2 regions of the Kocuria sediminis genome follow, and region 1 is predicted to be linked to the other one. Evidence: riboswitches for the same ligand, from Rfam matches in the RefSeq annotation. Region 1 holds a riboswitch; the other holds the start of a gene.

Region 1 (14,166 bases):
GTGAGCACCGTGGTAGCTTAGGGACCATGCTTGCACTCGAGATCTTCTACCTGGTCCTGCTGGGCATCTCCGGTCTGTTCATCGCCGGGATCTCCGTCAAGGTGATCCTCGGCCTGTTCAAGGGACAGCACTAGTTCCGTGCCGATCGAGATCCCCTCGGATCTGACTCCCGAGCTCGTCCCGTTCGCCTGGTTGCTGGGCACCTGGGAGGGCGACGGCTTCATGGGCTACGGCGAGGTCGAGCAGCGTCCCTTCCGGCAGCGCGTGACCTTCGAGCAGAACGGCCTGCCGTTCCTCGAGTACCGGGCGGAGACCACGCTCCTCGACGAGGAGGGGCAGCCGATGCGCCCGGCCACCGTGGAGCAGGGCTTCTGGCAGCTCGACCGCACCCTGGAGGACGGCGACGTCGGCCCCGGGATGCTCCCGCCGGACCTCGTGCCGGTGCTCAAGGGCGCCGAGGACGTCGAACGGCTGCGCAACGGCGACGGCGGCTTCGACGTCCTGGTGACCCTCACGCACCCCGGCGGCATCGTCGAGCTCTACCTGGGCCAGATCAAGGGCCCCCGCATCGACCTCGCCACGGACGCCGTGGTGCGCGCCCGGGGCGCCAAGGAGTACAGCTCCTCGACCCGGATGTACGGTCTGGTCCACGGCGACCTGTTCTGGGCCTGGGACATGGCGGCCTTCGGCGAGCCGCTGGCCACGCACGCCTCCGCCCAGCTCAAGAAGATCGGCTGAATCCCGTGACCCCCTACCGCTCGCCCCTGCTCGACCGCCCGGGCGCCGTCGAGGCCGAGGGCCTGGACCGAGGGGTGGCCGCCCACTACGGCGACCCCGTGCGCGAGCAGCGCGCCCTGGTCCGGACCCCCGGCACCGTGGTCGACCTCTCCCAGAAGGGCGTCGTCACCGTCACCGGCCCGGACCGGCTCAGCTGGCTGACCACGCTCTCCTCGCAGGTGCTCACCGGGCTCGCCCCGGGCAGCAGCGCCGAGACCCTGTTCCTCTCCGTGCAGGGGCGCATCGAGACCGCGCCGCACGTCGTGGACGACGGCACCGCCACGTGGCTGATCACCGAGGCCGACGAGACCGCGCCGCTGGCCGCGTGGCTGGAGTCCATGCGCTTCGCGCTGCGCGTGGAGGTGGCCGACCGCTCCGGCGAGTGGGCGGTGCTCGGCGCCTCCGGTCCCGTGCCCGGGCTGGGGGACGGACCGGTCTGGCGCGACCCCTGGCCCGCGGTCGCCCCGGGCGGGTGGAGCTACGCCGCCCTCGACGGCCCGCACCCGGGGGAGGAGCGCACCTGGTGGGAGCACCTGGTGCCCCGTGCCGAGCTCGACGCCCTGACCCGCGAGCTGCCCCTCGCCGGCGCGTGGGCGGCCGAGGCGCTGCGGATCGCCGCCTGGCGCCCGCGCTGGGGGGCCGAGACCGACGAGCGGACGATCCCGCACGAGCTGGACCTCCTGCGCACCGCCGTGCACCTGCAGAAGGGCTGCTACAAGGGGCAGGAGACCGTGGCGCGCGTGCACAACCTGGGCCACCCGCCCCGGCGGCTCGTGCTGCTCGACCTCGACGGCTCCGAGCACACCCTGCCGTCCCCGGGCGCCGAGGTCCTCGCGGGCGAGCGGGCCGTCGGCCGGGTCACCTCCGTGCAGCTGCACCACGAGCAGGGCCCGATCGCGCTGGCCGTGCTCAAGCGCACCGCCGATCCCGAGGCCCCGCTCCTCGTCGCGGACGGCGAGCAGCGCTGGGCCGCGGCCCAGCAGGTCGTGGTCCAGCCCGACGCCGGCCAGGTGGTCGGGCGGCGGTCCGGCTTCCTCCGCGGCCCCCGCCCCTAGCGGCACCCGGCCGGCCACGGGGCGGGCCGCGGCCCACGGTCCGGTGCCGCCGCCGGTGGGCCGTGAGGCCGCACCGGGCGCGGGACCGTTCCCGGTGGTTCAGCGCCGGAGCCGGCGATCGGACCACGGTGCACGCCGGGAGCGCGGACGGGCTCGGGCCGGGATCCCGGCGCCGACGGGGGACCGCCGGCGCGGCGCTCCGGAAGCCCCCCGAGAGGTGTCTGTGCGCGCCGCGGTCAGCGGCCGAAGAGGACCCGGGCCTCGTCCCAGCGGTGCTGGGGCACGGTCTTGAGCCCGTCGAGGGCCTCGCCGAAGGGGACCCGGACCATGTCGGTGCCGCGGATGGCGACCATCTGCCCCCAGCCCTTGTCGGTGACCAGGTCCACGGCGGCCAGCCCGAAGCGGGTGGCCAGGACCCGGTCGAAGCCGGTGGGGGCCCCACCGCGCTGGATGTGGCCCAGGATGGTGTTGCGGGTTTCGATCCCGGTGGCCGCCTCGATCTGCTCGGTGACGTACTCCCCGACCCCGCCCAGCCGGGGGCGGCCGGAGGCCTCGGTGCCCTTGCCGGCGAGCACGTCCTCGTGGCCCTCGGGGATGAAGCCCTCGGCCACGACCACCAGCGGGGAGCGGCCGCGCTCGTGCACCTCGGTGACCCAGGCGCAGACCTGCTCCATGGACACCGACTGCTCGGGGATCAGCACCGCGTGCGCCCCGGCGGACATCCCCGAGTGCAGCGCGATCCACCCGACGTGGCGGCCCATGACCTCGGCGACCATGCACCGGTGGTGGGACTCCCCGGTGGTGCGCAGCCGGTCCATCGCGTCGGTGGCGATCTGCACGGCGGTGTCGAAGCCGAAGGTGTAGTCGGTGGCCTGCAGGTCGTTGTCGATGGTCTTGGGCACCCCCACGACCGGCAGCCCGGCGTCGGCCAGCCGCTTGGCCCCGGCCAGGGTGCCCTCCCCGCCGATGGCCACGATCGCGTCGATGTGGTGGCGCTCGAGCATCACGGCGATCTTCTCCGGTCCGCCGCCGGGACCGTCGTAGGGGTTGGTGCGGGAGGTGCCCAGGATGGTGCCGCCCTCCCGGGCCAGTCCGCGCACCCGGGTGCGGGGCAGATCCATGATGTCGCCCTCCACGACCCCGCGCCAGCCGTCGCGGAAGCCCACGAACTCGTGGCCGTAGCTCTTGATCCCGTGCAGCACCGCCCCGCGGATCACCGCGTTGAGCCCCGGGCAGTCCCCTCCGCTGGTCAGCAGTCCGATCTTCATCCGTACAGTCTCCTCCGGGTGGGCGGCGTGCGAGTCGGCCGGACGTGCACCGGCTCGCCCAGTCTAGTGAACGGGCTCCGGGGCGGGGACCGCAGCGGGCCGGGCGGGCAGGGTCCCCGTGCCGCGGGGCCGGGCCTAGACTGCGGGAAAGGGGCCTGACGGGCCCGGAAGGAGGTCTGCGGTGAACGAGGACATGGAACCGGTCCGGGAGAACCTGCGGGAGTTCATCGACAAGCTGGTCGACCAGGGCTACACGGTGCGGGACGGGCAGTCGCCGGACCCGGACCTGATCGACCCGGGGGGCTCGGCGGTGGAGACCTGGCGGGAGGACTACCCCTACGAGGAGCGGCTGGACCGGGAGGACTACGAGCTGGAGAAGTACCAGCTGCAGATCGAGCTGCTGAAGTTCCAGTACTGGGGCCAGGACCACGACCTCCGGCACGTCATCGTGTTCGAGGGCCGCGACGCGGCCGGCAAGGGCGGGACGATCAAGCGCTTCACCGAGCACCTGAACCCGCGCGCCGCCCGGGTGGTGGCGCTGACCAAGCCCTCGGACCGGGAGCGGGGGCAGTGGTACTTCCAGCGCTACATCGGCCACCTGCCCACCGCCGGGGAGATCGTGATGTTCGACCGCTCCTGGTACAACCGGGCCAACGTGGAGCGGGTGATGGGCTTCTGCTCGGACACGGAGTACGAGGACTTCATGGTCCAGGCCCCGGTGTTCGAGAAGATGCTCGTGGAGTCCGGCATCCACCTGACCAAGTTCTGGTTCTCCGTCACCCAGCACGAGCAGCGCACCCGCTTCGCGATCCGCCAGATCGACCCGGTGCGGCGCTGGAAGCTCTCCCCGATGGACCTCGCCTCCCTGGACCGGTGGGAGGACTACACCGAGGCCAAGGAGGAGATGTTCCTGCGCACCGACACCGACCACGCCCCGTGGATCACGGTGAAGTCCAACGACAAGAAGCGGGCGCGGCTCAACGCCATGCGCTTCTTCCTGAACCAGTTCGACTACGAGGACAAGGACCCGGCGGTGGTCTATCCGCCCGACCCGCTGATCGTCCGGCGCGGCCGGGACGCCGTGGGCGACTGAGCCGCGGCACGGCCGACGACGCCGCCCGCCCCCGGCCGGGGGCGGGCGGCGTCGTCGCGGGACGGGGCGGCTCAGCGGCCGGGACGGTCCACCAGCACGGCGTTGGCGGCGGCGTTGACGGCCGTGACGGCCAGCACCGAGGGCCAGGCGCCGATCCGCTTGGCCAGCGGGTGGGAGAGCCCGAAGCCCAGGACGTAGAGCCCGCCGAGCGCCGCCGTGGTCGCCGGTCCGCCGCGGTGCCACCACGAGTGGGCGGCCGCCGCACCGGCGGCGGCCAGCACCGCCCCGCCCAGGGGGCGGACGCCGGTGACCCGGGCGGTGGCGTAGCCGCCGATCAGCCCGCCGGTCACGAGCACGGCGGCGGGCACCGACTCCGCCGCGGCCACGGCGCCGTCGAGGGCGCTCACGCGGCGCTCCCCAGGAACTCCTGCAGCCGGCGCAGGCCCTCGGCGAGGTCGTCGTCGCCCAGGGCGTAGGACAGCCGCAGGAAGCCGGAGGGCCCGAACGCCTCGCCGGGCACCACGGCGACCTCGGCCCGCTCGAGGACCAGCTCGGCCAGCTCGGCCGAGGTCCGCGGCACGGCGTCGCCGAAGCGCCGGCCGAGCAGCCCGCGCACGTCGGCGTAGGCGTAGAAGGCGCCGGTGGGCACGGGGCACGCCACGCCCTCGATCGCGTTGAGCGCCTCCACCATGGTCCTGCGCCGGCGGTCGAACGCCTCCCGCATCCGGTGGGCCTCGTCGAGGGGCCCGGACACCGCGGCCAGCGCCGCGCGCTGGGCGATGTTGTTCACGTTGGAGGTCAGGTGGGACTGCAGGTTGGTGGCGGCCTTGACGACGTCCGGGGCCGCGATCATCCAGCCCACGCGCCAGCCGGTCATCGCGTAGGTCTTGGCCACGCCGTTGAGGATCACCACCCGGTCGCCCAGCTCGGGCACGGCGGCTGCGATCGAGGTGAACGGGACGCCGTCGTAGGTGAGGTGCTGGTAGATCTCGTCGGTGAGCACGAAGATCCCCTTCTCGGCCGCCCAGCGGCCCACGGCGGCGGTCTCCTCGGGGGAGTACACCGCGCCGGTGGGGTTGGACGGGGAGCAGAACAGCAGCGCCTTGGTGCGCTCCGTGCACGCCTCCTCGAGCAGTTCCGGGGTGACCTTGTAGCCGAGCTCCGGGCCGGCGAAGACCTCCACCGGGTTGCCGCCGGCGAGCTTGATCGCCTCCGGGTAGGTGGTCCAGTACGGAGCGGGGAGCAGGACGTCGTCGCCCTCGTCCACGACCGTGGCGAAGGCCTGGAACACGGCCTGCTTGCCGCCGTTGGTGATGAGCACCTGCGCGGGCTCCACCGCGTACCCGTCGTCCCGGGCGGTCTGCTCGGCGACCGCCTTCCGCAGCTCGGGCAGGCCCGCGGCCGGCGTGTACCGGAAGTTGGCCGGGTCCTGCAGGGCCGCCGCGGCGGCGTCCACGATGTACTGCGGGGTGGGGAAGTCGGGCTCCCCGGCCCCGAAGCCGATCACGGGGCGGCCGGCGGCCTTGAGCGCCTTCGCCTTGGCGTCCACCGCGAGCGTCGCGGACTCTGCGATGGCGCCGACGCGCCGGGAGATGCGGGATGCGGTCATGACCGGGGGCCTCCTGGAAGGGGGACGGGCGGGCGTCGCCGTGCGCGGCGACGGCGGTGCGGACCTGCCCCATGCTACTCGGGGCGGCCGCGGGGCCCCGGGCCGCCGGGCGCGCCGCCGCCCCCGGCGGATTGCACGGGCACGCCCCGGTCCCCTAGGATGGACGACTGGTGTCATCGACGCCTGCCCGGGCGCGCCGTCGCGGCGGTGCCGGGTGGTAGAGTCGGTGACCGGGTCCGAGCGATCGAGGCCGGCGTGCGCACGCCGGCCGAGGCCGTGAGGCGCGAAGGGCAGTGGCGCAATTGGTAGCGCAGCGGTCTCCAAAACCGCAGGTTGCAGGTTCGAGTCCTGTCTGCCCTGCTCCAGTCCGGAGCGGATCCGGCGCCCCCTCCGGGGGGTGCCGGGCCCGCACGGCGACGGCGGGCCGGCAGCACCGCACGGCCCGCACGAGTCCACACAGGGAGAGCCGATGTCGCAGACCACCGCCGGCAGGGCGTCGGGCCAGCCCCCGGGGCAGGGCGCCGAGAGTCCTCGCGGCATCTTCGGGCGCCTGTTCCTCTTCCTGCGCCAGGTCGTCGGGGAGCTCCGGAAGGTCGTCACCCCCACGCGGCGCGAACTGGTGAACTACGTGCTGGTCGTCCTCGTGTTCGTCGCGTTCATGATGGTGCTCATCTCCGTCCTGGACCTCGCGTTCGGGCAGGCCGCCCTGTGGATCTTCGGGCAGGGCGACGCCGCCGGATGACCCGGGCGGCGCACGGACCCGGAACGGCGACCGTGGCCCAGCAGAGCACGACATCCACGACAGAACAGGGAGATCCAGTGACCGAGCACGAGCTCGAAAACGGCACCGAGGCACCGGCCGAGGTCGACCAGCAGGCCCCGGCGCTGCCGGAGTCCGAGGCCTCCGTGCAGGAGGAGGACTTCGCCGCCGCCCACGCGCCGGAGGAGTCCGCGGCCGCACCCGTCGCCGAGGAGGAGCCCGTTCGGGACGAGGCCCCCGCGGTGGACCCTGTCGAGGAGTTCAAGTCCAAGCTGCGCCGCCAGGAGGGTGACTGGTACGTCATCCACACCTACGCCGGCTACGAGAACCGTGTGAAGACGAACCTCGAGACCCGCATCCAGTCCCTCAACATGGAGGAGGACATCTTCCAGATCGAGGTCCCCATGGAGGAGGTCGTCGAGATCAAGAACGCCCAGCGCAAGGTGGTCCGCCGCGTGCGGATCCCCGGCTACGTGCTGGTGCGCATGAACCTCACCGACGCCTCCTGGGGCGCGGTGCGCCACACCCCGGGCGTGACCGGCTTCGTGGGCCAGGACGCGTACAACCCCGTCCCCCTGCGCCTGGACGAGGTCTTCGAGATGCTCAACCCGGTGTTCGAGGCCCCGCAGGGCGCGGGCGGCGAGGCCGCGGCCCAGCCGAGCGCGCAGCCGCAGATCGACGTCGACTTCGAGGTCGGGGAGTCCGTGATCGTCAAGGAGGGCCCCTTCGAGACCCTCCCCGCCACCATCTCCGAGATCAAGGTGGAGTCCCAGCAGCTCGTCGTCCTCGTGTCGATCTTCGAGCGCGAGACCCCCGTCACCCTCGGCTTCAACCAGGTCTCCAAGATCTGACCCGGCGGGCGCGAGCGCCCGCCCACCGTTCCCGTCCCCGCGGCGCATGCTTCGCCGCCGGGGCCGACCGGCCGCCGCGCCACGGCGGCCACCCGCCGTCGTACGCTCCTGTGCGCCGGTACGTCCAGCAGAAGAAGGACCAGCACATGGCTCCCAAGAAGAAGAAGGTCTCCGGCCTCATCAAGCTGCAGATCCAGGCAGGTGCCGCCAACCCGGCGCCCCCCGTGGGCCCGGCCCTCGGTCAGCACGGCGTCAACATCATGGAGTTCTGCAAGGCCTACAACGCGGCCACGGAGTCCCAGCGCGGCAACATCGTCCCCGTGGAGATCACGGTGTACGAGGACCGCTCGTTCACGTTCGTCACGAAGACCCCGCCCGCCGCGCAGCTGATCAAGAAGGCCGCCGGCGTCGCCAAGGGCTCCGGCGTCCCGCACACCCAGAAGGTCGGCAAGCTCACCATGGACCAGGTCCGGGAGATCGCCGAGACCAAGAAGGAAGACCTCAACGCCAACGACATCGACGCCGCGGCGAAGATCATCGCCGGCACCGCCCGCTCGATGGGCATCGAGGTCGAGTGATCAGCCTCGGCTGACACCACCCACCGTTATTGACGTGGCAGGGCCGAGCGCGGTCCGCAGACCACAACTGCACAAGGAGAAGAAGCAGATGGCAAAGCGCAGCAAGGCATACCAGGCGGCAGCGGCCCGGATCGGCGAGGGCCTCTACAGCCCGGCCGAGGCCGTGGCCCTGGCCAAGGAGATCGACACCGCCAAGACCGACTCCACCGTGGAGGTCGTCCTCCGTCTCGGCGTGGACCCCCGCAAGGCGGACCAGATGGTCCGCGGCACGGTGAACCTGCCCAACGGCACCGGCAAGACCGCCCGCGTCGTCGTCTTCGCGACCGGCGACAAGGCCGCCGCCGCGGAGGAGGCCGGCGCCGACCACGTGGGCTCCGACGACCTGATCGCCCGCATCCAGGGCGGCTGGACCGACTTCGACGCCGCCGTGGCGACCCCGGACATGATGGGCAAGGTGGGGCGCCTGGGCAAGGTGCTCGGCCCGCGCAACCTCATGCCGAACCCGAAGACGGGCACCGTCACCATGGACGTGACCAAGGCCGTCAACGACATCAAGGGCGGCAAGATCGACTTCCGCGTCGACAAGCACTCGAACCTGCACTTCATCGTGGGCAAGACCTCCTTCGAGGTCGAGAAGCTGGCAGAGAACTACGGCGCCGCGCTCGAGGAGATCCTGCGCCTGAAGCCCTCCGCCTCGAAGGGCCGCTACATCACCAAGGCGACCGTCTCGACCACGTTCGGCCCGGGCATCCCGGTCGACCCGAACGCCACCGAGGTCGTCGTCGGCGCCTGACGCCGGACACCGGGCCCCGACGGGCCCGCACGGGGGGCCCGGCCGCTGCGGCCGGGCCCCCCTGTCGTTCCACCCACGCGAGCCCGGGGGCACCGCCGCCCTCCGGAAGGGAGTCCCCGTGATCGAGCACCCCCCAGTGCGGATCGAGCAGATGCGCATCCCCGACGACTTCGACGCCGCCGCCCAGGAGCTGCTGGGCCGGGTCGCCGGTCTCGTGCGCCGGTCCCGTCAGCACGTCTGGGGCATCTCGGACCTCACCGGCGACGCGCAAGAGCTCTACCGCGACCTGCTGGACCCCTTCGAACGGGTCGTGGTGCTGCTGGCCTGGGCGGGGGACCGGCTCGCGGGCCGGGCCGAGGTGCGCCTGCCGCTGGTGGCCTCCACCGGGACCGCGCACATCACCGTGGACGTGGACCCCGAGGTCACCTCGCAGGGCACGGGCAGCGAGCTGCTCAGCGCCGCCGAGCAGCTCGCGGTGGGCGAGTCCCGCCGGCACCTGCGGATCCAGACCGAGCACCCCGGCCCGGAGGAGATCCAGGGCGACGGCAGCGTGACCGGGGTCTTCCCCGTGATCACCCCGGGCATGGTCGAGTGGGTCGACGCCGCGGACGGCTCCGGCCGCCTGCCCGTCTCCAACCGGCAGACCCGCTTCGCCCTCCACGCCGGGTACCGGCTGGAGTCGGTCAGCGACTTCGGCGTCCTGGAGGTCCCCCTGCCGCCGGCCCGCGTGCAGGCCCTGCTGCGGGAGGTCGCAGCCTCCCCGGCGCCGGAGGCGTACCGCATCCACGTGTGGGCCGGGCCCGCTCCCGAGGAGCGGCTCGACGAGCTCGCGGCCCTGCACTCGCGCATGGCCGCCGACTCCTTCCTGGCGCCGGTGGCGGCCGACCCGGAGCCCTGGGACGCCGAGCGGGTGCGCCGCACCGAGCAGCTGCGCGCCGAGGCCGGCAACGTGTCCCTGGTGGCCGTCGCCGAGCACGGGACCACCGGCCACCTCGTCGGGATGACCGAGATCGTCCTGGCGGGGGAGGACCCGGTGATCGGGATGCAGGACGAGACCGTGGTGCTGCGCGAGCACCGCCGCCGCTGGCTCGCCACCCGCCTCAAGCTGGCGAACCTGCAGCAGCTCGAACGGCTGGCCCCGGCCGTGCGCACCGTGTACTCGTGGTCCCACAGCGGCGACGACCGGATGAGCCGGGTCAACAGCCGCCTCGGCTTCCGGGTCGCCGGGCGCAGCGGCGTGTGGTCCCGCGAGTTCCCGGCGGCCTGACCGGCCCGGGAGCGGGGCCGGTCCCCGGGGCCGCGCCCGTCTGCGGGGCGGCGCCGATTTGGCGGGTGCGGGACCCTCGGGTAGGGTGGGTCGTACCAAAGACCGCCGGTCGTGTTCTCCCCTGCCTCGTGCGCCCCGTTCAGGAGCGTGCGCCACGGGGAGCAGCCGTAAGAGTTCCGCCAGGAACGGCCAGCGCAGGTGAACCAGCACAGCGAGCACGCCCCGGACCAGGGGCGGGCCGTCGAGCCCCGGGCATCTGCGCGGGGCTTTTTCTGTGCCCGGACCCTTCCGGCAGCGCCCGGCATCGAAGACCGGAAGGAGTACCATGGCGAACCCGGAAAAGGCAGCCGCGGTCGCCGAGTTGAAGGAACTGTTCTCCAACTCGGACGCCGCTGTCCTGACTGAGTACCGCGGCCTCACCGTGGCCCAGCTCAAGGAGCTGCGCCGCTCGCTCGGTGAGAACGCCGAATACGCCGTGGTGAAGAACACGCTGACCGCGATCGCGGCCAAGGAGATGGGCATCGACGCGTTCGACGGCCAGCTCGCCGGCCCGAGCGCGATCGCCTTCATCTCGGGGGACCCCGTCGAGGCCGCCAAGAGCCTGCGTGACTTCGCCAAGGCGAACCCGCAGCTCGTCGTCAAGGGCGGTTACCTCGAGGGCAAGGCCCTCAGCGAGGCGGAGATCAAGCAGCTCGCGGACCTCGAGTCCCGCGAGGTGCTGCTGGCCAAGGTGGCCGGTGCCGCCAAGGCGTCCCTGTCCCAGGCCGCGGCGCTGTTCCAGGCCCCGCTGTCCAAGACCGTCCGTACGGCCGAGGCGCTGCGCGCCAAGGTCGAGGAGCAGGGCGCCTGACCAGCACCCCGCCGCGAGGCACATTCTCACCACGGAACCAGACCGTCCCGCGCCGACGAACCCGGCCGGGGCACACCATCGAAAAGGAGCCACACCATGGCCAAGCTCACCACCGCTGAACTGATCGACGCGTTCAAGGAGCTCTCCCTCATCGAGCTCTCCGAGTTCGTCAAGGCCTTCGAGGAGACCTTCGACGTCACCGCCGCCGCCCCCGTGGCCGTCGCCGGTGCCGCCGCTCCGGCCGCCGCCGCCGAGGAGGCCGAGGAGCAGACCGAGTTCGACGTCGTGCTCGAGGCCGCCGGCGACAAGAAGATCCAGGTCATCAAGGAGGTCCGCGCGCTGACCTCCCTCGGCCTCAAGGAGGCCAAGGACCTCGTGGACTCGGCCCCCAAGGCCGTCCTCGAGGGCGCCAACAAGGAGGCCGCGGACAAGGCCAAGGAGGCCCTCGAGGGCGCCGGCGCCACCGTCACCCTCAAGTAGTCCCCTCTCGGACGCGCCGCGGCGCGACCGATCCCGCGAGGCCCCGGACGCTCGGCGTCCGGGGCCTCGCGCCGTGCCCGGCAGGGTGTGGGACACTGGAGGCACAACCACATCGGCCGCCCACCCGCAGCGGGAGAGTCCGCCGCCGTCCGCATCCGGACGGCCGGCGGCGCCGAAGGAGCAAATCCTCCCCGGGAATCTCTCAGGCACCCGTACCGCTGCGAGCAGGCCACTCTGAAGAGGTCCACCCGCCCACGGCAACCGGCCCGGGCGGACGGCCACCGACGGTGCAGGCCGGCCCCCGTCCGGGGCCGGTGAAAACTCTCAGGTCAGCGAACAGAGCGGGGAGGGCCGGACGGGCCCCACCGGGCCTCGAACCACGAGGAGCTGACCTTGTCCTTCCTTCCACGCCACCTCGGACCGGACGCCGCCGAGACCGGGATCATGCTCGAGACCGTCGGAGCGGCCGACCTCGACGAGCTCGTCGCCCGCGCGGTCCCCCGGGGCATCACCACCGACGAGCCCCTGCGGCTGCCGGAGCCCATGTCCGAGCACGAGGCCCTCACCGCCCTGCGCCGGATCGCGGCGAAGAACCGGGTGATGACGCAGATGATCGGGCAGGGCTACGCCGACACCGTCACTCCGCCCGCCCTGCGCCGCAACATCCTCGAGAACCCCGCCTGGTACACCTCCTACACGCCGTACCAGCCGGAGATCTCCCAGGGCCGGCTCGAGGCCCTGCTGACCTTCCAGAACGCCGTCATGGACCTCACCGGCCTCGACCTGGCCAACGCCTCCCTGCTCGACGAGGCCACCGCCGTGGCCGAGGCCGTGCTCATGATGCGCCGCGCCAACCGCAGGTCCGGCAGCCGGCGCGTCGCCGTCGACTCCCGCACCCTGCCGCAGACCCTCGCCGTGCTGCGCGGCCGCTGCCGGGCCGTGGGCATCGACCTCGTCGTCGCCGACCTCGCCGAGGGCCTGCCCGAGGGCGAGTTCTTCGGCGTCGTCCTGACCCAGGTCGGCGTCGACGGGGACGTCGCCGACCTGGCGGAACGCACGGAGCAGGCCCATGCGCAGGGCGCGCTCGTGGCCGTCGCCACCGACCTGCTCGCCCTCACCCTCCTGCGCTCCCCGGGGGAGCAGGGCGCGGACATCGCCGTCGGCTCCGCCCAGCGCTTCGGGGTGCCCCTGTTCTTCGGCGGGCCCCACGCCGCGTTCATGGCCTGCCGCAAGGGCCTGGAGCGCAATCTGCCCGGCCGCCTGGTGGGCGTCTCGGTGGACTCCTCCGGCCGGCCGGCCTACCGCCTGGCGCTGCAGACCCGCGAGCAGCACATCCGCCGCGAGAAGGCCACCTCCAACATCTGCACGGCCCAGGCGCTGCTGGCCATCGTCGCCGGCGCCTACGCCGCCTACCACGGCGCGGACGGGCTGCGCGCCATCGCCGAGCGCGTGCACCGGCTCGCCGCGCGGCTGGCCGCGGGGCTCACCGCCGCCGGGGTGCCGGTGGTGCACGACACGTTCTTCGACACCGTCCTGGCCGAGGTGCCCGGCCGCGCCGACGCGGTCGCCGCCGCCGCCGCCGAGCGCGGCATCAACGTCCGCCGGGCCGACGCCGACCACGTGTCCGTCTCGGTGGGGGAGCCCCACGACGAGCGCGACGTGGACGCGGTGCTCGCCGCCTTCGGGGCGCGCGCCCCCGAGGACGGGACCGCCGGCTGGGACCTGCCGGACGCGCTGCTGCGCACCGACTCCTACCTCGCCCACCCGGTGTTCACCCTGCACCGCTCCGAGACCGCGATGATGCGCTGGCTGCGCTCCCTCGCGGACAAGGACCTGGCCCTGGACCGGACCATGATCCCGCTGGGCTCCTGCACCATGAAGCTCAACGCGGCCGCGGAGATGGAGCCCATCAGCTGGCCCGAGTTCGCCTCGATCCACCCGCTGGCCCCCGAGGAGCAGACCGCCGGCTACCGGGAGCTCATCGCCCAGCTGGAGTCCTGGCTCGCGGAGATCACCGGCTACGCCGCCGTGTCCGTCCAGCCCAACGCCGGGTCGCAGGGGGAGCTCGCCGGCCTGCTGGCGATCCGCCGCTACCACCTCTCCCGCGGGGACGACCGGCGCACCACCATCCTCATCCCGTCCTCCGCCCACGGCACCAACGCCGCGTCCGCGGTGCTCGCCGACCTGAAGGTCGTGGTCGTGGCCACCGCCGAGGACGGCTCCGTGGACCTGGACGACCTCGCCGCGAAGATCGCGGCGGTGGGGGACGAGCTCGCGGGGATCATGATCACCTACCCCTCCACGCACGGGGTGTTCGAGGAGCAGGTCACCGCCGTGTGCGCGGCCGTGCACGACGCCGGCGGGCAGGTCTACGTGGACGGCGCCAACCTCAACGCCCTCATGGGCCTGGCCCGTCCCGGCCGCTTCGGCGGGGACGTCTCCCACCTGAACCTGCACAAGACCTTCTGCATCCCGCACGGCGGCGGCGGGCCCGGGGTGGGTCCGGTGGCGGTCGCCGAGCACCTGGTGCCGTTCCTGCCCGAGGACCCCGCCGCCGCGGAGGCGGGCGCGGGCGCGGAGACCTTCCCCGTCTCCCAGGCCCGCTACGGCTCCGCCGGGGTGCTGCCGATCTCGTGGATGTACATCGCCATGGCCGGCGCCGAGGGACTCACCGCGTCCTCGCGCACCGCGATCCTCAGCGCCAACTACGTCTCCGCCCGGCTCGCGGACGTCTTCCCGACGCTGTACACCGGCCCCGGCGGACTCGTCGCCCACGAGTGCATCC
Region 2 (14,166 bases), on a different contig from region 1:
CGATCGCCCGGTGCCGCCGCTCGAAGTCCGGCGGCCGCAGGGACACCGCCACGGAGCCGAGGGTGCGGCCCGCGGCGTCGAGCACGGGCGCGGCCAGGCAGGAGGCGCCGGGCACGAACTCCTCCCGCTCCACCGCGATGCCCTCGGCGCGCACGCGCCGGAGCTGCTGGTGCAGGGCCTCCGGTGTGCGGAGCGTCCGGTCCGTCAGGCCGGGCATGCCGTGGCGCTGGAGGTACTCCGCCACCTCGTCGCGGTCCATCCGGGCGAGCAGGATCTTGCCGAAGGCCGTGGCGTGGGCCGCGTCGGTGAACCCGAAGTCCAGGGGGTCGAGCCGGGGCCGGCGCGGGGAGTCGACCACGTGGGCCACCACGATGGCGTCCCCGCGGTACACCGCGAAGTAGGCGGCGGCGTCGGCCGTGGCGTGCAGGTCGCGGACCGCGCGCCGGACCGTGCCGGGCGTGCCGACCTGCTGGCGCAGGGACGTGTCGAGGGCGTGCACCTTGTAGCCCAGCCCGTAGCGCCGCTGGTCCTTGAGGTGGACCACGTGCTCGGAGGCCACGAGCGTCTGCAGCAGCCGGTAGACCGAGGGCAGCGGGATCCCGAGCGCGGCGCTGATGTCCTTGGCCGTCGCACCCCGGGGGTCCCGCGCCACGACGTCGAGCAGCGCGAAGGCCTTCTGGACGGAGGCCATGCCGGCGTCACGTGTGGTCATGCCTCATATTGTGGCGGTCGGCGTTGCAAGTGCCAATGGCCCGGGAGCGTCGCTCCCGGGCCACGGACGGTCCACCGGGCGTGCCACCGGGGGCCTCGGCGGACGCCCCGGTGCACGTCCCGGCGGGAACTCACTCGACCGTGATCTCGCCCATCCGGTTCCAGCCCTGGGCGGAGATCGTCTCGCTGATGATCTGCGGGGTCTCCACGAGCGCCTGGGGCGCCTCCGCCGTGAACTTCCGGAAGTGCTCGCTGTTCACGTGCGGCCCGGCGGCGTCGTCCTGGAAGGCCTCGACGAGCACGAACTCGTTCGGGTCGTCCACGCTGCGGGACCAGTCGAACCACAGGTTGCCCGGCTCCTGGCGGGTGGCCTCCGTGAAGTCCCGCGAGAAGTCGATCCAGCGCTCCGACCACTCCGGCTTCACCTTGAACTTGACGACGATGAAGATCATCCCTGCTCCCTTCTCGGCGGACGCCCCGGGCACGGGTCCCGGTGCTCTCCTGGTCAGTGTCGCGGTCCGCGGCCCGGCCCGCCAAGGCAGGTTATCGCGGACCGATAACCGCGGGACGCCCGCGCGCTGCGGGGTCCGGCGGCTCCGGCCCCGGGCCCGGGCGGCAGGAGGCGCCGCCCGGGTGAGATCATGGACGCATGACCCGCGACCTCACCACCGCCCTCGAGGACGACCTACGGGCACGCATCGTCGACGGGCGCATCGCCCCCGGCGAGCGCCTGCCCAGCGAGAGCAGCCTGCTCGCCTTCCGCACCGGGGCGGAGTCCGGGGCCGCGGCGGGCAGCCCCGTGAGCCGCACGGCCGCCGCGGGCGAGGGCTGAGCCGGGATGCGCGAGATCGAGGTGGTCGCCGGCACAGCGGTGTCGCCGGTGCAGATGCTGCGGGCCCTGCGGGACCAGCCCGGGCTGGTGGCCCTGTTCGGGGACTGGGACGGCGGGGACGACCTGATCGGCTTCCGGCCCGTGCACGTGCTGGCCCCGGGAGAGGACCCGTTCGCCGCCCTGGACACGGTGCCCCCGGCGGCCGCCCCGGGCACGGCGCCTCCGCCCACGACACCGGACGCGGTGCCCCCGCTCGCCGACCCGGACGGGACGCCCCCGTGCGCGGCCCCGGACGCGGCGCCCCCGTGCGCGGCCCCGGACGCGGCGCCCCCGTGCGCGGCCTCGGACACGGCGCCCCCCGGACCGGCCGGGGCGACGGCGGACGGGCCCGGCGCCGCGGCGGCCGGCCCGGGCTGGATCGGGTACCTCGGCTACCAGCTGTCCCGGCGGCTGGAGCGCCTCCCCGCGCCCCCGCCGCGCCCGGCGCGGCTGCCGGAGCACCACCTGGGCTTCTACGACCACGTGCTGCGCCGGCGGGCCGGCCGCGGGGACTGGGTGCTCGAGCGGTGGCCCGGGGCCGACCCGGCCCGGACGGCCGCGGCCCGCGGGATCGTCCGCGACGCCCTGGCGGGCCCGAGCGGCCCGGAGGCCTACCGGTGCGGGCCCTTCCGCGCGGACGCCTCCGCGGCCGAGCACGCCGCCGCCGTGACCGCGGCGCTCGGGCACATCCGGGACGGTGACATCTTCCAGGCCAACATCTGCCGCGGCCTCGAGGCCTCCTTCGAGGGCGACGCCCTGGACCTCTTCTGCGCCGGGCACGAACGGCTGGCCCCGCGCTTCGCGGCCTTCCTGCGGCTGCCCGGCGGCGCCGTGGCCAGCCTGTCGCCGGAACTGTTCCTGCGCCGCACCGGGCGTGCCGTGCTGAGCTCCCCCATCAAGGGCACCGCGCCGGCCGTCACCGACCCGGCGGAGCTGCACGCCTCGGCCAAGAACCGCGCCGAGAACGTCATGATCGTGGACCTGATGCGCAACGACCTCTCCCGGGCGTGCGTGCCCGGGTCCGTGCGGGCCCCGGCCGCGCCCCGGGTGGAGCCGCACACCGGGGTGCACCATCTCGTGGCGGACGTGCGGGGCCTGCTGCGTCCGGGCCTCGGCGACGGCGACCTGCTGCGGGCAACGTTCCCGCCCGGCTCCTGCACGGGCGCCCCCAAGATCCGGGCCATGGAGATCATCAACGCGCTCGAGCCGGCCGGCCGCGAGGTCTACACGGGCGCGGTCGGCTGCGCCGGTCCGGGCGGCCTGGTGCTCAACGTGGCGATCCGCACGTTCGAGTTCACCGGGAACCGGGTCCGGCTCGGCGTGGGCGGCGGGATCGTGGCCGACTCGGACCCGGCCGACGAGGCCCACGAGACCCTCGTCAAGGCGGTGCCCCTGCTCGACGCCGTCGAGGCGGAGCTGGACACCCCTCTGCGGCAGGACTGGGACTCCCACGACGGGCCGGCCCCGGCCGCGCCGCCCGCCCCGGACGTCCCCTCCCCGGTCTCGACCTCCGCAGTCCCGACCTCCACCGCGCTGCCCGTGCTGCCGGGCCCGCTGTTCGAGCTGCCGGCCCGGGTCCCGCTGCGCGCCGAGGGCGTGTTCACCACTCTCCTCGTGGAGGAGGGCGAGCCCGCCCAGCTCGACGCCCACCTGCGCCGCCTCGGCGCCAGCTGCCTCGCCTGCTGCGGGACGGCGCTGCCACGGGGCGTGCGCGAGGAGGTGCTGGAGCACGCCGCCGCGCTGCCCGGCCCCCACCGGCTGCGGATCACGGCGGCGCCCACCCCGGAGGGTGCCCTGGACGTGCGGGTGACCGCCACGGCGCTGCCGCCGGGACCGGTGCCCCCGTGGCGGCTGGTCCCCGTGCGGCTGCCCGGCGGCCTGGGCGGGCACAAGTGGGCGGACCGGCGGGCGCTCGCCCACGAGCCCGAGCCCGGGCTGTGGTCGCGCAGCTGCGACCCGCTGCTCGTGGACACCGACGGCACGGTCCTGGAGACCGGTCGCGCCAACCTTTTCGCAGTGCTGGACGACACCGTGGTCACCCCGCCCGCGGACGGCCGCATCCTGCCCGGGGTGGTGCGGGCCCGCGCCCTGGAGGCGCTGCGCCGATCGGGGCGCCCGGTCGACGAGCGGCCGCTGCGGCTCGAGGAGCTCGCCGCGGCCACGGAGGTGTTCGTGACCAACTCGGTGGCCGGCGCCCACCCCGTCGGCTCCGTGGACGGCCTGGCCCGCTGGCAGCCGGGCCCGGTCGTGCACTCCCTGGGCTCCCTCACCGCCCGCTGAGGTCGCGGCTGACGGCGGCCCACCCGTGCTCGGTCACTGTCACCCGCAACCTCGGCGGGGAGGTGCGGGGAGCGGAAGGAGGGGTCAGAAGACGATGGTCTGGCGGTCGTGGCGGACGACCCGGTCCTGGCAGTGCCACAGCACCGCGCGGGCGAGCACCTGCCGTTCCACGTCGGCGCCGCGCCGGGCGAGGTCCTGGGCGGTGTCCCGGTGGGAGACCCGCACCACGTCCTGCTCGATGATCGGGCCCTCGTCGAGGTTCTCGGTGACGTAGTGCGCCGTGGCGCCGATGATCTTCACGCCGCGCTCCTTGGCCTTGCGGTAGGGCTCGGCGCCCACGAAGGCGGGCAGGAACGAGTGGTGGATGTTGATCACCGGCACGCCCACGGCCTCGAGGAACGGTGAGGAGAGGATCTGCATGTAGCGGGCCAGCACCACGAGGTCGACGTTGCCGTCCAGCAGCCGCAGGTGCTCCGCCTCGGCGGCGGCCTTGTCCTCGGTGGGCACGTGGAAGAAGGGGATGCCGAAGCCCCGCACGTCCTGCGCCAGGTCCGGATGGTTGGAGACGACCATCGAGATCGTCGCCGGCAGCTGGCCGCGACGCTGGCGCCAGATGAGGTCCAGCAGGCAGTGGTCGGCCCGTGAGGCGAAGATCGCCACCCGCCGCGGCACCGAGAGGTCCGTGAACCGCCACTGCAGGTTGAAGCCGCCCGTGAGGGCCGCGGCGAGGTCCTGCTCGAGCGCGGGCCGCAGCGCCGTGTAGTCGGGCAGGTGGAAGACCGTGCGCTGGAAGAACGCCCCGCCCTCGGGGTCGTCGGAGTGCTGGTCGAGCGCCACGATGTTCGCCCCGTGCCGGGCCAGCACGGAGGTCACGACGGCGACGATGCCCGGCTGGTCCCGGCCGTGCACCACGAGGCTGGCGTGGTCGGGGCGGAGCGCGGACTGCTGCGGGGGCCTCATGACGCCACCCGCTCCCCGCCGAACTGCCGGACCCAGCCGGCCGTGGCCCCCAGCCCGCCGAAGGTGTAGAAGTGCAGCCGCACCGGCCCGTGGACCCCGGCGTCGCAGCCCGCGGCGAGGTCGTGCAGGAAACGGTCGGGGCCCGCGGTGCCCAGCAGGTGCGTGAGGGAGAAGCCGTACTTCTGCGCGATCCCCGCCGAGGTGGCCACGCCGAAGCGGCGGGCGTGGCCGAGCAGCCGGCGGACCCCCGCCGGGCCCGGCACGCCGATCCGCACCGGGGCGTCGATCCCGCGGCGGCGGGCCTCGGCCAGCCACGACAGCACCGGCGCGGTGTCGAAGCCGAACTGGGTGATCACCGTGGCTTCGAGGCCCTGCTCGCGCAGGGCGGCCGTCTTGGCCGCCAGCGCCGACCACAGGACGTCGTCGTCGACGGCGGGGTGGCCCTCCGGATAGCCGCCGATGCCCACGCCCCGCACGCCGTGGCGCTGGAGCACCCCGCTGCGGATGACCGCGAGGGCGTCCTCGTAGGGTCCCTGCGGGGTTGCCGGGTCACCGCCCACCACGAGCACCTCCTCGGCGGCGCCGGCCTCCGCGAGGTGCGCGAGGAAGGCGTCGAGCTCGCCCGGGGAGCGCAGCCGCCGGGCCGAGACGTGGGGGACCGGCACGAACCCGTGCTCGCGCACGGCCCGGGCGGCGGCCACGCGCAGCGCCGGGTCCTCGTGCCCCAGGAAGGTGACGTTGACCCGGGTGCCCGGGGGGATCATCGGGGCCGCCTCGTGCAGGGCGGGCACGTCCCGGCCCGTCATCTCCAGCGAGAAGTCCGTGAGCATCTCCACGGCGGCCGGGCTCCCGGTGGGCGTGCTGATCGGCATGGTCCCGTCCTCTCCACGGCGCCGGACCGGCGGGCGCCGCGCACGGGCGCCCGCGCACGGCAGGTGCCACCAGTATGCACAGCAGCCCCCGGGCCCGTGGCACGTCGGTGTCATGGGGACCCCGTTGCTTTCCGCGGACATCTCCTCTACGGTTGTGGTCGTAGTCACAGAGCTGCAGCCATCGACGTGCGGCGGGAGAGTCCCGCTCTGCCACACCGATCGGGCGCCGTAGGAGCAATTTCCTCCCCGGGAAACTCTCAGGCCCACGTACCGTCGCACCGAGGCACATCTGGAAAGTAGCGCGGAGTGCTCCGCGCTCGCCGAAGGAGCAAGCCCCACCCCGTCCGGGTGCGGCGGAAACTCTCAGGCTGTGCAACAGATCGGGGAGGAACCCACAGACCGCGCGGGCCGACCGCGCAGAATCCTGGAGTTCCTCGATGACGATCATCTCCGCACCTCCCACCACGACCGCTGAGACCGGCGAGCACGTCTTCGCCGACCGCCACATCGGCACGGGCCCCGACGACGCCGCCACGATGCTGGACGCGCTCGGCTACGCCAGCGTCCAGGACCTGGTCGACACGGCCGTGCCCGCCGACATCCGCCAGGACGCGCCCCTGGACCTGCCCGCCGCGCGCTCCGAGGCCGAGGCCCTCACGGAGCTGCGGCGGATGGCCGCGAAGAACGTCCTCAGGACCCAGATGATCGGCCAGGGCTTCTCCGACACCCTCACCCCGCCGGTGATCCTGCGCAACGTGCTGGAGAGCCCCGCCTGGTACACCGCCTACACCCCCTACCAGCCCGAGATCTCCCAGGGCCGGCTGGAGGCGCTGCTGAACTACCAGACGATGGTCGCGGACCTGACCGGGCTGCCCGTGGCCAACGCCTCCCTGCTCGACGAGGCCTCCGCCGTGGCCGAGGCGGTGCTGCTGATGCGCCGGACCAACAAGGCCCGCGCCGAGGCCCGCACCGTCCTCGACGCCAACCTCTTCCCGCAGACCCTCGCCGTGGTGCAGGGCCGCGCCCGCGCCCTCGGCTTCGAGGTGGAGGTCGCGGACCTCTCGGCGGGGCTCCCCGAGGGCGAGATCTCCGGGATCGTGCTCCAGCAGCCGGGCGACGACGGCGCCGTGGTCGACCACGCCGCGGTCGTCGCCGCGGCCAAGGAGCGCGGGGCCATGGTGACCGTGGCCGCCGACATCCTGTCCCTGACCCTCATCGTCCCCCCGGGCGAGCAGGGCGCGGACATCGCCGTCGGCAGCACCCAGCGCTTCGGCGTCCCCCTGTTCTTCGGCGGCCCGCACGCCGCCTACATGGCCGTGCGCAAGGGCCTGGAGCGCTCCCTGCCCGGCCGTCTCGTGGGGGTCTCCACCGACGACGCCGGGGCCCAGGCCTACCGGCTCGCGCTGCAGACGCGCGAGCAGCACATCCGCAGGGAGAAGGCGACCTCCAACATCTGCACCGCCCAGGCGCTGCTCGCGGTGGTGGCCTCCATGTACGCCGTCCACCACGGCCCCGCCGGGCTCAAGGCGATCGCCCAGCGCGTGCACCGCCACGCCCGCACCCTGGCCGCCGTCCTGACCGAGGCCGGCATCGAGCTGGTCGCGGACACCTTCTTCGACACCGTCGCCGCCCGGGTCCCCGGCCGCGCCAAGGCCGTCGTCGAGGCCGCCGAGGCCCTGGGCGTGAACCTGCGCCTGGTCGACGCGGACACCGTCTCGGTCTCCGCCGACGAAGCCACGACGGTGGAGCACCTGGTCGCGGTGGCCGAGGCCTTCGGCGTCGCCCGCGCCGAGGGCGCGGTGGCCGCCGCGCAGGACCGGCTCCGGGGCGAGGACCTGGCCTTGCCGCAGACCCTCGTGCGCACCTCGGAGTACCTGACGCACCCGGTGTTCAACACCATCCGCTCCGAGACCCAGATGCTGCGCTACCTGCGCCGGCTCTCCGACCGCGACCTGGCCCTGGACCGCACCATGATCCCGCTGGGCTCGTGCACCATGAAGCTCAACGCCACCGCCGAGATGGAGTCCATCTCCTGGCCCGAGTTCGCCGGGATCCACCCGTTCGCCCCGGACCACCAGACCGCCGGGTGGCGTGAACTCATCGCCGACCTCGAGGCCCGCCTGTGCGCGATCACCGGCTACGCCGGGGTGTCCATCGCCCCGAACGCCGGCTCGCAGGGCGAGTACGCCGGACTGCTGGCCATTCGCCAGTACCACCTGGCCAACGGCGACACCGACCGGACCGTCTGCCTGATCCCGGCCTCGGCGCACGGCACCAACGCCGCCTCCGCCGTGCTGGCCGGGTTGAAGGTCGTGGTGGTGAGGACGGCCGGCGACGGCACCATCGACGCCGCCGACCTCGACGCGAAGCTCGAGGCCCACCGGGACCGGCTGGCGGCCATCATGATCACCTACCCCTCCACGCACGGGGTCTACGACGCCGACGTGCGCGAGGTCTGCGACAAGGTCCACGCCGCCGGCGGGCAGGTCTACATCGACGGGGCGAACCTCAACGCCCTGGTCGGCCTGGCCCAGCCGGGCCGCTTCGGCGGGGACGTCTCCCACCTGAACCTGCACAAGACCTTCTGCATCCCCCACGGCGGCGGCGGGCCCGGCGTCGGACCGGTGGCCGTGGCCGAGCACCTGGTGCCATTCCTGCCCGGCGTCGCGGCCGGGGAGTCCAACGGCCGCACGGGCACGCCGGTGACGGCGGCCCCCTACGGCTCGGCCGGGGTGCTGCCCATCTCATGGGCCTACATCGCGATGATGGGCGGGGAGGGCCTCACCGAGGCCACGAAGCACGCCCTGCTGACCGCCAACTACGTGGCGGCGCGCCTGGGCGAGCACTTCCCGGTGCTCTACACCGGCAACCGCGGCCTCGTGGCCCACGAGTGCATCCTCGACCTGCGCGAGCTGACCGCCCGCAGCGGGGTCACCGCCGAGGACGTGGCCAAGCGCCTGATCGACTACGGCTTCCACGCCCCCACCCTGTCCTTCCCGGTGGCGGGGACCCTGATGGTCGAGCCGACCGAGTCCGAGGACCTGGCCGAGCTGGATCGCTTCGTCGAGGCGATGATCTCCATCAAGGGCGAGATCGACCAGGTCCTGGCCGGGGACTGCCCGGTGGAGGACTCGCCGCTGCGGCGGGCCCCGCACACCGCCGTCGCCGTCGCCGCCACGGACTGGGACCGTCCCTACTCCCGCGAGCAGGCGGCCTTCCCCGTCCCCTCCCTGCGGCAGGACAAGTACTTCCCGCCCGTGGGCCGCATCGACGGCGCGGCCGGGGACCGGACCCTGATCTGCTCCTGCCCGGCCCCCGAGGCCTTCGAGAACTGACCCGGCGCGGCCACGAAAGGCACCGAGACCATGACTGTCAGCACCACCTCCCGGCACACCGCCCTGCACGACCGGCACGCCGCCCTCGGCGCGTCCTTCACCGACTTCGGCGGCTGGGACATGCCCCTGAAGTACGGCTCCGAGCTCACCGAGCACCGCGCGGTGCGCTCCGCGGCCGGGCTCTTCGACCTCTCCCACATGGGCGAGGTCCGGGTTTCCGGCCCCGACGCCGGCACGTTCCTGAACACCGCGCTGGTCGGCAACCTCGCCGGGGTCGCCGTGGGCCGGGCCAAGTACTCGCTGCTCTGCACCCCCGAGGGCGGGATCGTCGACGACCTGATCACCTACCGGCTCGCCGAGGACGAGTTCCTGGTCGTGCCCAACGCCGGCAACGCGGCCACCGTCGTCGCCGCCCTCCGGGAGCGGGCGGCGGGCTTCGACGTCGTCGTCGCCGACGAGTCCGCCGAGACCTCCCTGGTCGCGGTGCAGGGACCGGCCGCCGAGGCGATCCTGCTCGGCCTGGTCCCCGCCGCCGAGCACGGAGCCGTCACGGAACTGAAGTACTACGCCGCCGGAACCGTCACGGTCGCCGGGACCCCCGTGCTGCTGGCCCGCACCGGCTACACCGGCGAGGACGGCTTCGAGCTCTACGTCCCGGACGCGCAGGCCGGCGCCCTGTGGGACGCCCTGCTGGCGGCCGGCCGGGAGCACGGGCTGGTCCCCTGCGGGCTGGCCAGCCGCGACTCCCTGCGCCTGGAGGCCGGCATGCCCCTGTACGGCCAGGAGCTCACCCGCGACGTCACGCCGTTCGAGGCAGGGCTGGGCCCCGTCGTGTCCTTCAAGAAGACGGAGGACTTCGTCGGCCGCGCCGCTCTCGAGGCCCGCCGGGCCGAGGGCGTCGCCCGCACCCTCGTCGGCCTGCGCGGCCGGGGACGGCGCTCCGCCCGCAGCCACTACCCGGTCCTGGCCGGGGGCCGACCCGTCGGGGAGGTCACCTCCGGGGCGCCGAGCCCCACCCTCGGCCACCCCGTGGCCCTCGCCTACGTGGAGACCGCGTTCGCCGAGCCGGGCACCGTCCTCGAGGTGGACCTGCGGGGCAAGCCCGAGGCCTTCGACGTCGTCCCCCTGCCCTTCTACCGGCGCCAGCAGTAGACCCTTCACCCTGCACCGAAAGGACCCCACCATGAGCACCGTCCTGCCCGACCTCCGCTACTCCGCGGAGCACGAGTGGATCGACTCCGCCTCCCCCGCCCGGATCGGCATCAGCCAGGTCGCCGTGGACGCCCTGGGCGACGTCGTCTACCTCGACCTGCCCGAGGCCGGCTCCACCGTCACCGCCGGCGAGGTCTGCGGCGAGGTCGAGTCGACCAAGTCCGTCTCCGAGCTGTTCTCCCCCGTGACCGGCACCGTGGTCGAGGTCAACGCCGAGGCCGTGGACAATCCCGCCGTCCTCAACGAGGACCCCTACGGCGCCGGCTGGCTGTTCGCGGTGGAGGTCTCCGAGGAGGGCCCGCTGCTCTCCGCGCAGGAGTACGCCGACGCCAACGGGGGTGAGCTCGCATGAGCGCGGACGCCGGCGCCCTGACCTCCGCCCTCGACCAGGACCTCGCCCTGCTCGACCCCGAGGTCGCCGAGCGCATCGACGCCGAGCTGCGCCGCCAGCAGGACGGGCTGGAGATGATCGCCTCCGAGAACCACACCGCCGTCGCCGTGATGCAGGCGCAGGGCTCCGTGCTGACCAACAAGTACGCCGAGGGCTACCCGGGCCGGCGCTACTACGGCGGCTGCGAGCACGTCGACGTGATCGAGCAGCTGGCGATCGACCGGGTCAAGGACCTCTTCGGCGCGGCCTTCGCCAACGTCCAGCCCCACTCCGGGGCCCAGGCCAACGCCGCGGTGATGCACGCCCTGCTCACTCCCGGGGACACGATCCTGGGCCTGGACCTCGCCCACGGCGGGCACCTGACCCACGGGATGAAGCTGAACTTCTCCGGCAGGCTCTACCAGGTCGTGCCCTACGGCGTGGACGAGGCCACCTGCACGGTGGACATGGACGAGGTCGCCCGCCTGGCCCGGGAGCACCGCCCCCAGCTCATCGTCGCCGGCTGGTCGGCGTACCCGCGTCAGCTGGACTTCGCCGAGTTCCGCCGCATCGCCGACGAGGTGGGCGCCTACCTGATGGTGGACATGGCCCACTTCGCCGGGCTGGTCGCGGCGGGGCTGCACCCCAGCCCCGTGCCGCACGCCCACGTGGTCACCTCCACCACGCACAAGACCCTGGCCGGCCCCCGGGGCGGGATCATCCTGTCCAACGAGGCCGAGATCGCCAAGAAGATCAACTCGGCGGTCTTCCCGGGCCAGCAGGGCGGTCCCCTGGAGCACGTGATCGCGGGCAAGGCGGTCGCCTTCGGCATCGCCGCCGGGGAGGAGTTCCGCGAGCGCCAGCGGCGCACCCTCGAGGGCGCCCGCCTGCTCGCCGAGCGGCTGCTCGCCCCGGACGTCGCCGAGGCCGGGATCTCCGTGGTCAGCGGCGGCACCGACGTGCACCTGGTGCTCGTGGACCTGCGCAGCTCGGAGCTGGACGGCAGGCGAGCCGAGGACCTCCTCGCCCGGGTCGACATCACGGTCAACCGCAACGCCGTGCCCTTCGACCCGCGCCCGCCGATGGTCACCTCCGGGCTGCGCATCGGCACCCCCGCGCTGGCCACCCGCGGCTTCGGAACGGAGGCCTTCACCGAGGTCGCCGACATCATCGCCGAGGCCCTCGTGGCCGGCGCCGAGGGCGGGGACCCGGAGGTGCTGGCCGCCCTCCGGGCCCGCGTCCGGGCACTGGCCTCGGCGCACCCGCTCTACCCCGGCCTGGCCCCCTTGACCGCGGGCCGCTGAGGACCGGAGCACCGGTTCCCCATCGGGCGGCGGCGGGTGCGCGGCGGGACACCCCGTCCGCGCGCCCGGCGCCGCCACGGATCTCTTTCTCGTCTGGAGCACATCATGGCCATCAGCGTCTTCGACCTCTTCTCCGTGGGCATCGGTCCCTCGAGCTCCCACACCGTCGGCCCCATGCGCGCCGCCCGGCGCTTCGCCGGCACCCTGCTCGCCCAGGACCTCCTGGAGCGCACTGCCGACCTGCGCGTGGACGTCTACGGGTCGCTGTCCGCCACCGGCCGCGGCCACGGCACGTTCACCGCGATCCTGCTGGGCCTGGAGGGCTACGACCCGGAACAGGTCCGCCCCGACGAGGTGGAGGAGCGGCTGGCCGACATCGCCGGCACGGGAACGCTGCGGCTGGGCGCCGCCCTCGGGCACCGCAAGGACGTCCGCTACGGCGTGGAGGACATGGTGCAGCACCCGCTGACCGTGCTGGAACGGCACACCAACGGCATGCGCTTCCAGGCGCTGGACGGCGCCGGGGGCGTGCTGGCCGAGCAGACCTGGTTCTCCGTGGGCGGCGGGTTCATCGTCCAGGAGGGCGAGGAGGACACCGCCGCGGCCGAGCTGGAGGCCGCCAGCGCCCAGGTGCCCCTCCCGTTCCGGACCGCCCGGGAGCTGCTGGGCCACTGCGCGAGCACCGGCCGGCCGATCAGCGAGGTGATGCTGGCCAACGAGCGGACGTGGCGCGGCGAGGACGAGGTCCGGGAACGGCTGCTGCACATCTGGGCCGTGATGGAGGAGTGCAAGGACTCCAGCCTCCGGCGCACCGGCCCGCTGCCGGGCGGGCTGAACGTCGCCCGGCGCGCCCCGGAGTGGCACCGGCGGCTGCGCACCGAGGACCCGGACCGGGACCCGGGCTTCTGGCCGGAGTGGGTGAACCTGGTGGCCCTGGCGGTCAACGAGGAGAACGCCTCCGGGGGGCGAGTGGTCACCGCCCCCACCAACGGGGCGGCCGGGATCATCCCGGCGGTGCTCTTCTACGCCACCCACTACTCCCCCGCGGCCCGCGCCGCCGCCGCCGAGGGCCCGGAGGCGCTCGAGGCCGCACGGCAGGACATCGTGGTCCGGTTCCTGCTCACGGCCGGGGCGGTCGGGGTGCTCTACAAGGAGCAGGCCTCGATCTCCGGGGCCGAGGTCGGCTGCCAGGGCGAGGTGGGGTCCGCCTCCTCGATGGCCGCCGCCGGGCTGGCGGAGGTCCTCGGCGGCACGCCCGCCCAGGTGGAGAACGCCGCCGAGATCGCCATGGAGCACAACCTCGGGCTGACCTGCGACCCGATCGGCGGCCTGGTGCAGATCCCGTGCATCGAGCGCAACGCGATCGCCGCGGCCAAGGCGATCAACGCCGCCAAGATGGCCATGTGGGGCGACGGCACGCACCGGGTGAGCCTCGACGAGGTCATCGTGACCATGCGGGAGACCGGCAAGGACATGAGCCACAAGTACAAGGAGACCGCCCTGGGCGGGCTCGCCGTCAACGTCGTGGAGTGCTGACCGGCGGCGCCTCGTCCCGCGACGGAGGGACCGCTCGACCGGCGTCCTCGCCGCTGCGGCCGCCGGGAACCGCCCGACCGGGGTCGTCTCCGCGGCCGACACGTCATGCAGGGGAACACTGTGCCGCGGACTGGACAAAGGTCTAGCCTCGTGCAGAGGAGGTTTGCATATGAGAACGACCTTGACGGATGTGGTGGCCGCTCTCGGCGTGCTGGTGACGGCCCCTGCGATGGCCGGCATGGGGCTCACGCTGCTCGGGGGCCGGGCCTCGTACGACCTGCTCGTCGGCACGGTGGTGCTCGGCGTCGTGCTCACGATCGCCGGCCTGGTGCCCCGCTTCGAGCAGCACCGGCTCGGCTGGGCGAGCCAGACGGACGCGCTACTGCGGGCCCGGCAGCAGGCCCGGCGCACCGCCGTCGCCCCCGGCGCTCCCGGGCCGACCGGCTCAGCGGGCGACCTGCCGCGCGCCCGGTCGGCCCCGCCCGCCGCCGGCTCCTGCTGAGCACCCTCCGCCGCGGATCGCGGTCGGCGCCGCACCACCCCCCTCGGGACCGGCCCGGAGCGCAGCCGCCCAGCGCCTGCGGCAGGCCACGGCGACGGACCGGATGACGGGACGCACAAGAGGTCAGACCACTTTCGTCGTACCCTGGGACCCGGCCCGGGCCTCGTGGCGCCGGGACCAGCCCCTGACGCCCGAGGAGACCGCCCCGTGCCC

What was found. A riboswitch is a leader RNA that binds a small molecule or an ion and turns the genes downstream of it on or off. The one in region 1 is predicted to bind glycine.
Region 2: linked by a shared signal. The riboswitch ahead of gcvP (aminomethyl-transferring glycine dehydrogenase) and the one ahead of gcvP (aminomethyl-transferring glycine dehydrogenase) in region 1 are both predicted to bind glycine.

What each region holds. Positions count from the first base shown of each region.
Region 1 is NZ_WOGU01000002.1:368,427-382,592, forward strand. Features, by position in the region: gene GMA12_RS03920 (hypothetical protein) at 1-21, shown strand, start outside; gene GMA12_RS03925 (heme-binding beta-barrel domain-containing protein) at 139-738, shown strand; gene ygfZ (CAF17-like 4Fe-4S cluster assembly/insertion protein YgfZ) at 744-1,832, shown strand; gene GMA12_RS03935 (6-phosphofructokinase) at 2,069-3,100, opposite strand; gene ppk2 (polyphosphate kinase 2) at 3,294-4,193, shown strand; gene GMA12_RS03945 (hypothetical protein) at 4,265-4,600, opposite strand; gene GMA12_RS03950 (pyridoxal phosphate-dependent aminotransferase) at 4,597-5,802, opposite strand; tRNA gene GMA12_RS03955 (tRNA-Trp) at 6,090-6,162, shown strand; gene secE (preprotein translocase subunit SecE) at 6,272-6,544, shown strand; gene nusG (transcription termination/antitermination protein NusG) at 6,622-7,413, shown strand; gene rplK (50S ribosomal protein L11) at 7,560-7,991, shown strand; gene rplA (50S ribosomal protein L1) at 8,080-8,784, shown strand; gene GMA12_RS03980 (GNAT family N-acetyltransferase) at 8,903-10,051, shown strand; gene rplJ (50S ribosomal protein L10) at 10,377-10,901, shown strand; gene rplL (50S ribosomal protein L7/L12) at 10,998-11,381, shown strand; glycine riboswitch at 11,502-11,609, shown strand; gene gcvP (aminomethyl-transferring glycine dehydrogenase) at 11,775-14,166, shown strand, end outside.
Region 2 is NZ_WOGU01000012.1:65,001-79,166, reverse strand. Features, by position in the region: gene GMA12_RS14175 (IclR family transcriptional regulator) at 1-712, opposite strand, end outside; gene GMA12_RS14170 (putative quinol monooxygenase) at 843-1,163, opposite strand; gene GMA12_RS19590 (GntR family transcriptional regulator) at 1,361-1,543, shown strand; gene GMA12_RS14160 (bifunctional anthranilate synthase component I family protein/class IV aminotransferase) at 1,550-3,862, shown strand; gene purU (formyltetrahydrofolate deformylase) at 3,947-4,822, opposite strand; gene GMA12_RS14150 (methylenetetrahydrofolate reductase) at 4,819-5,694, opposite strand; glycine riboswitch at 5,877-5,977, shown strand; gene gcvP (aminomethyl-transferring glycine dehydrogenase) at 6,132-9,029, shown strand; gene gcvT (glycine cleavage system aminomethyltransferase GcvT) at 9,060-10,181, shown strand; gene gcvH (glycine cleavage system protein GcvH) at 10,213-10,593, shown strand; gene glyA (serine hydroxymethyltransferase) at 10,590-11,915, shown strand; gene GMA12_RS14125 (L-serine ammonia-lyase) at 12,021-13,451, shown strand; gene GMA12_RS14120 (hypothetical protein) at 13,621-13,953, shown strand; gene GMA12_RS14115 (MFS transporter) at 14,161-14,166, shown strand, end outside.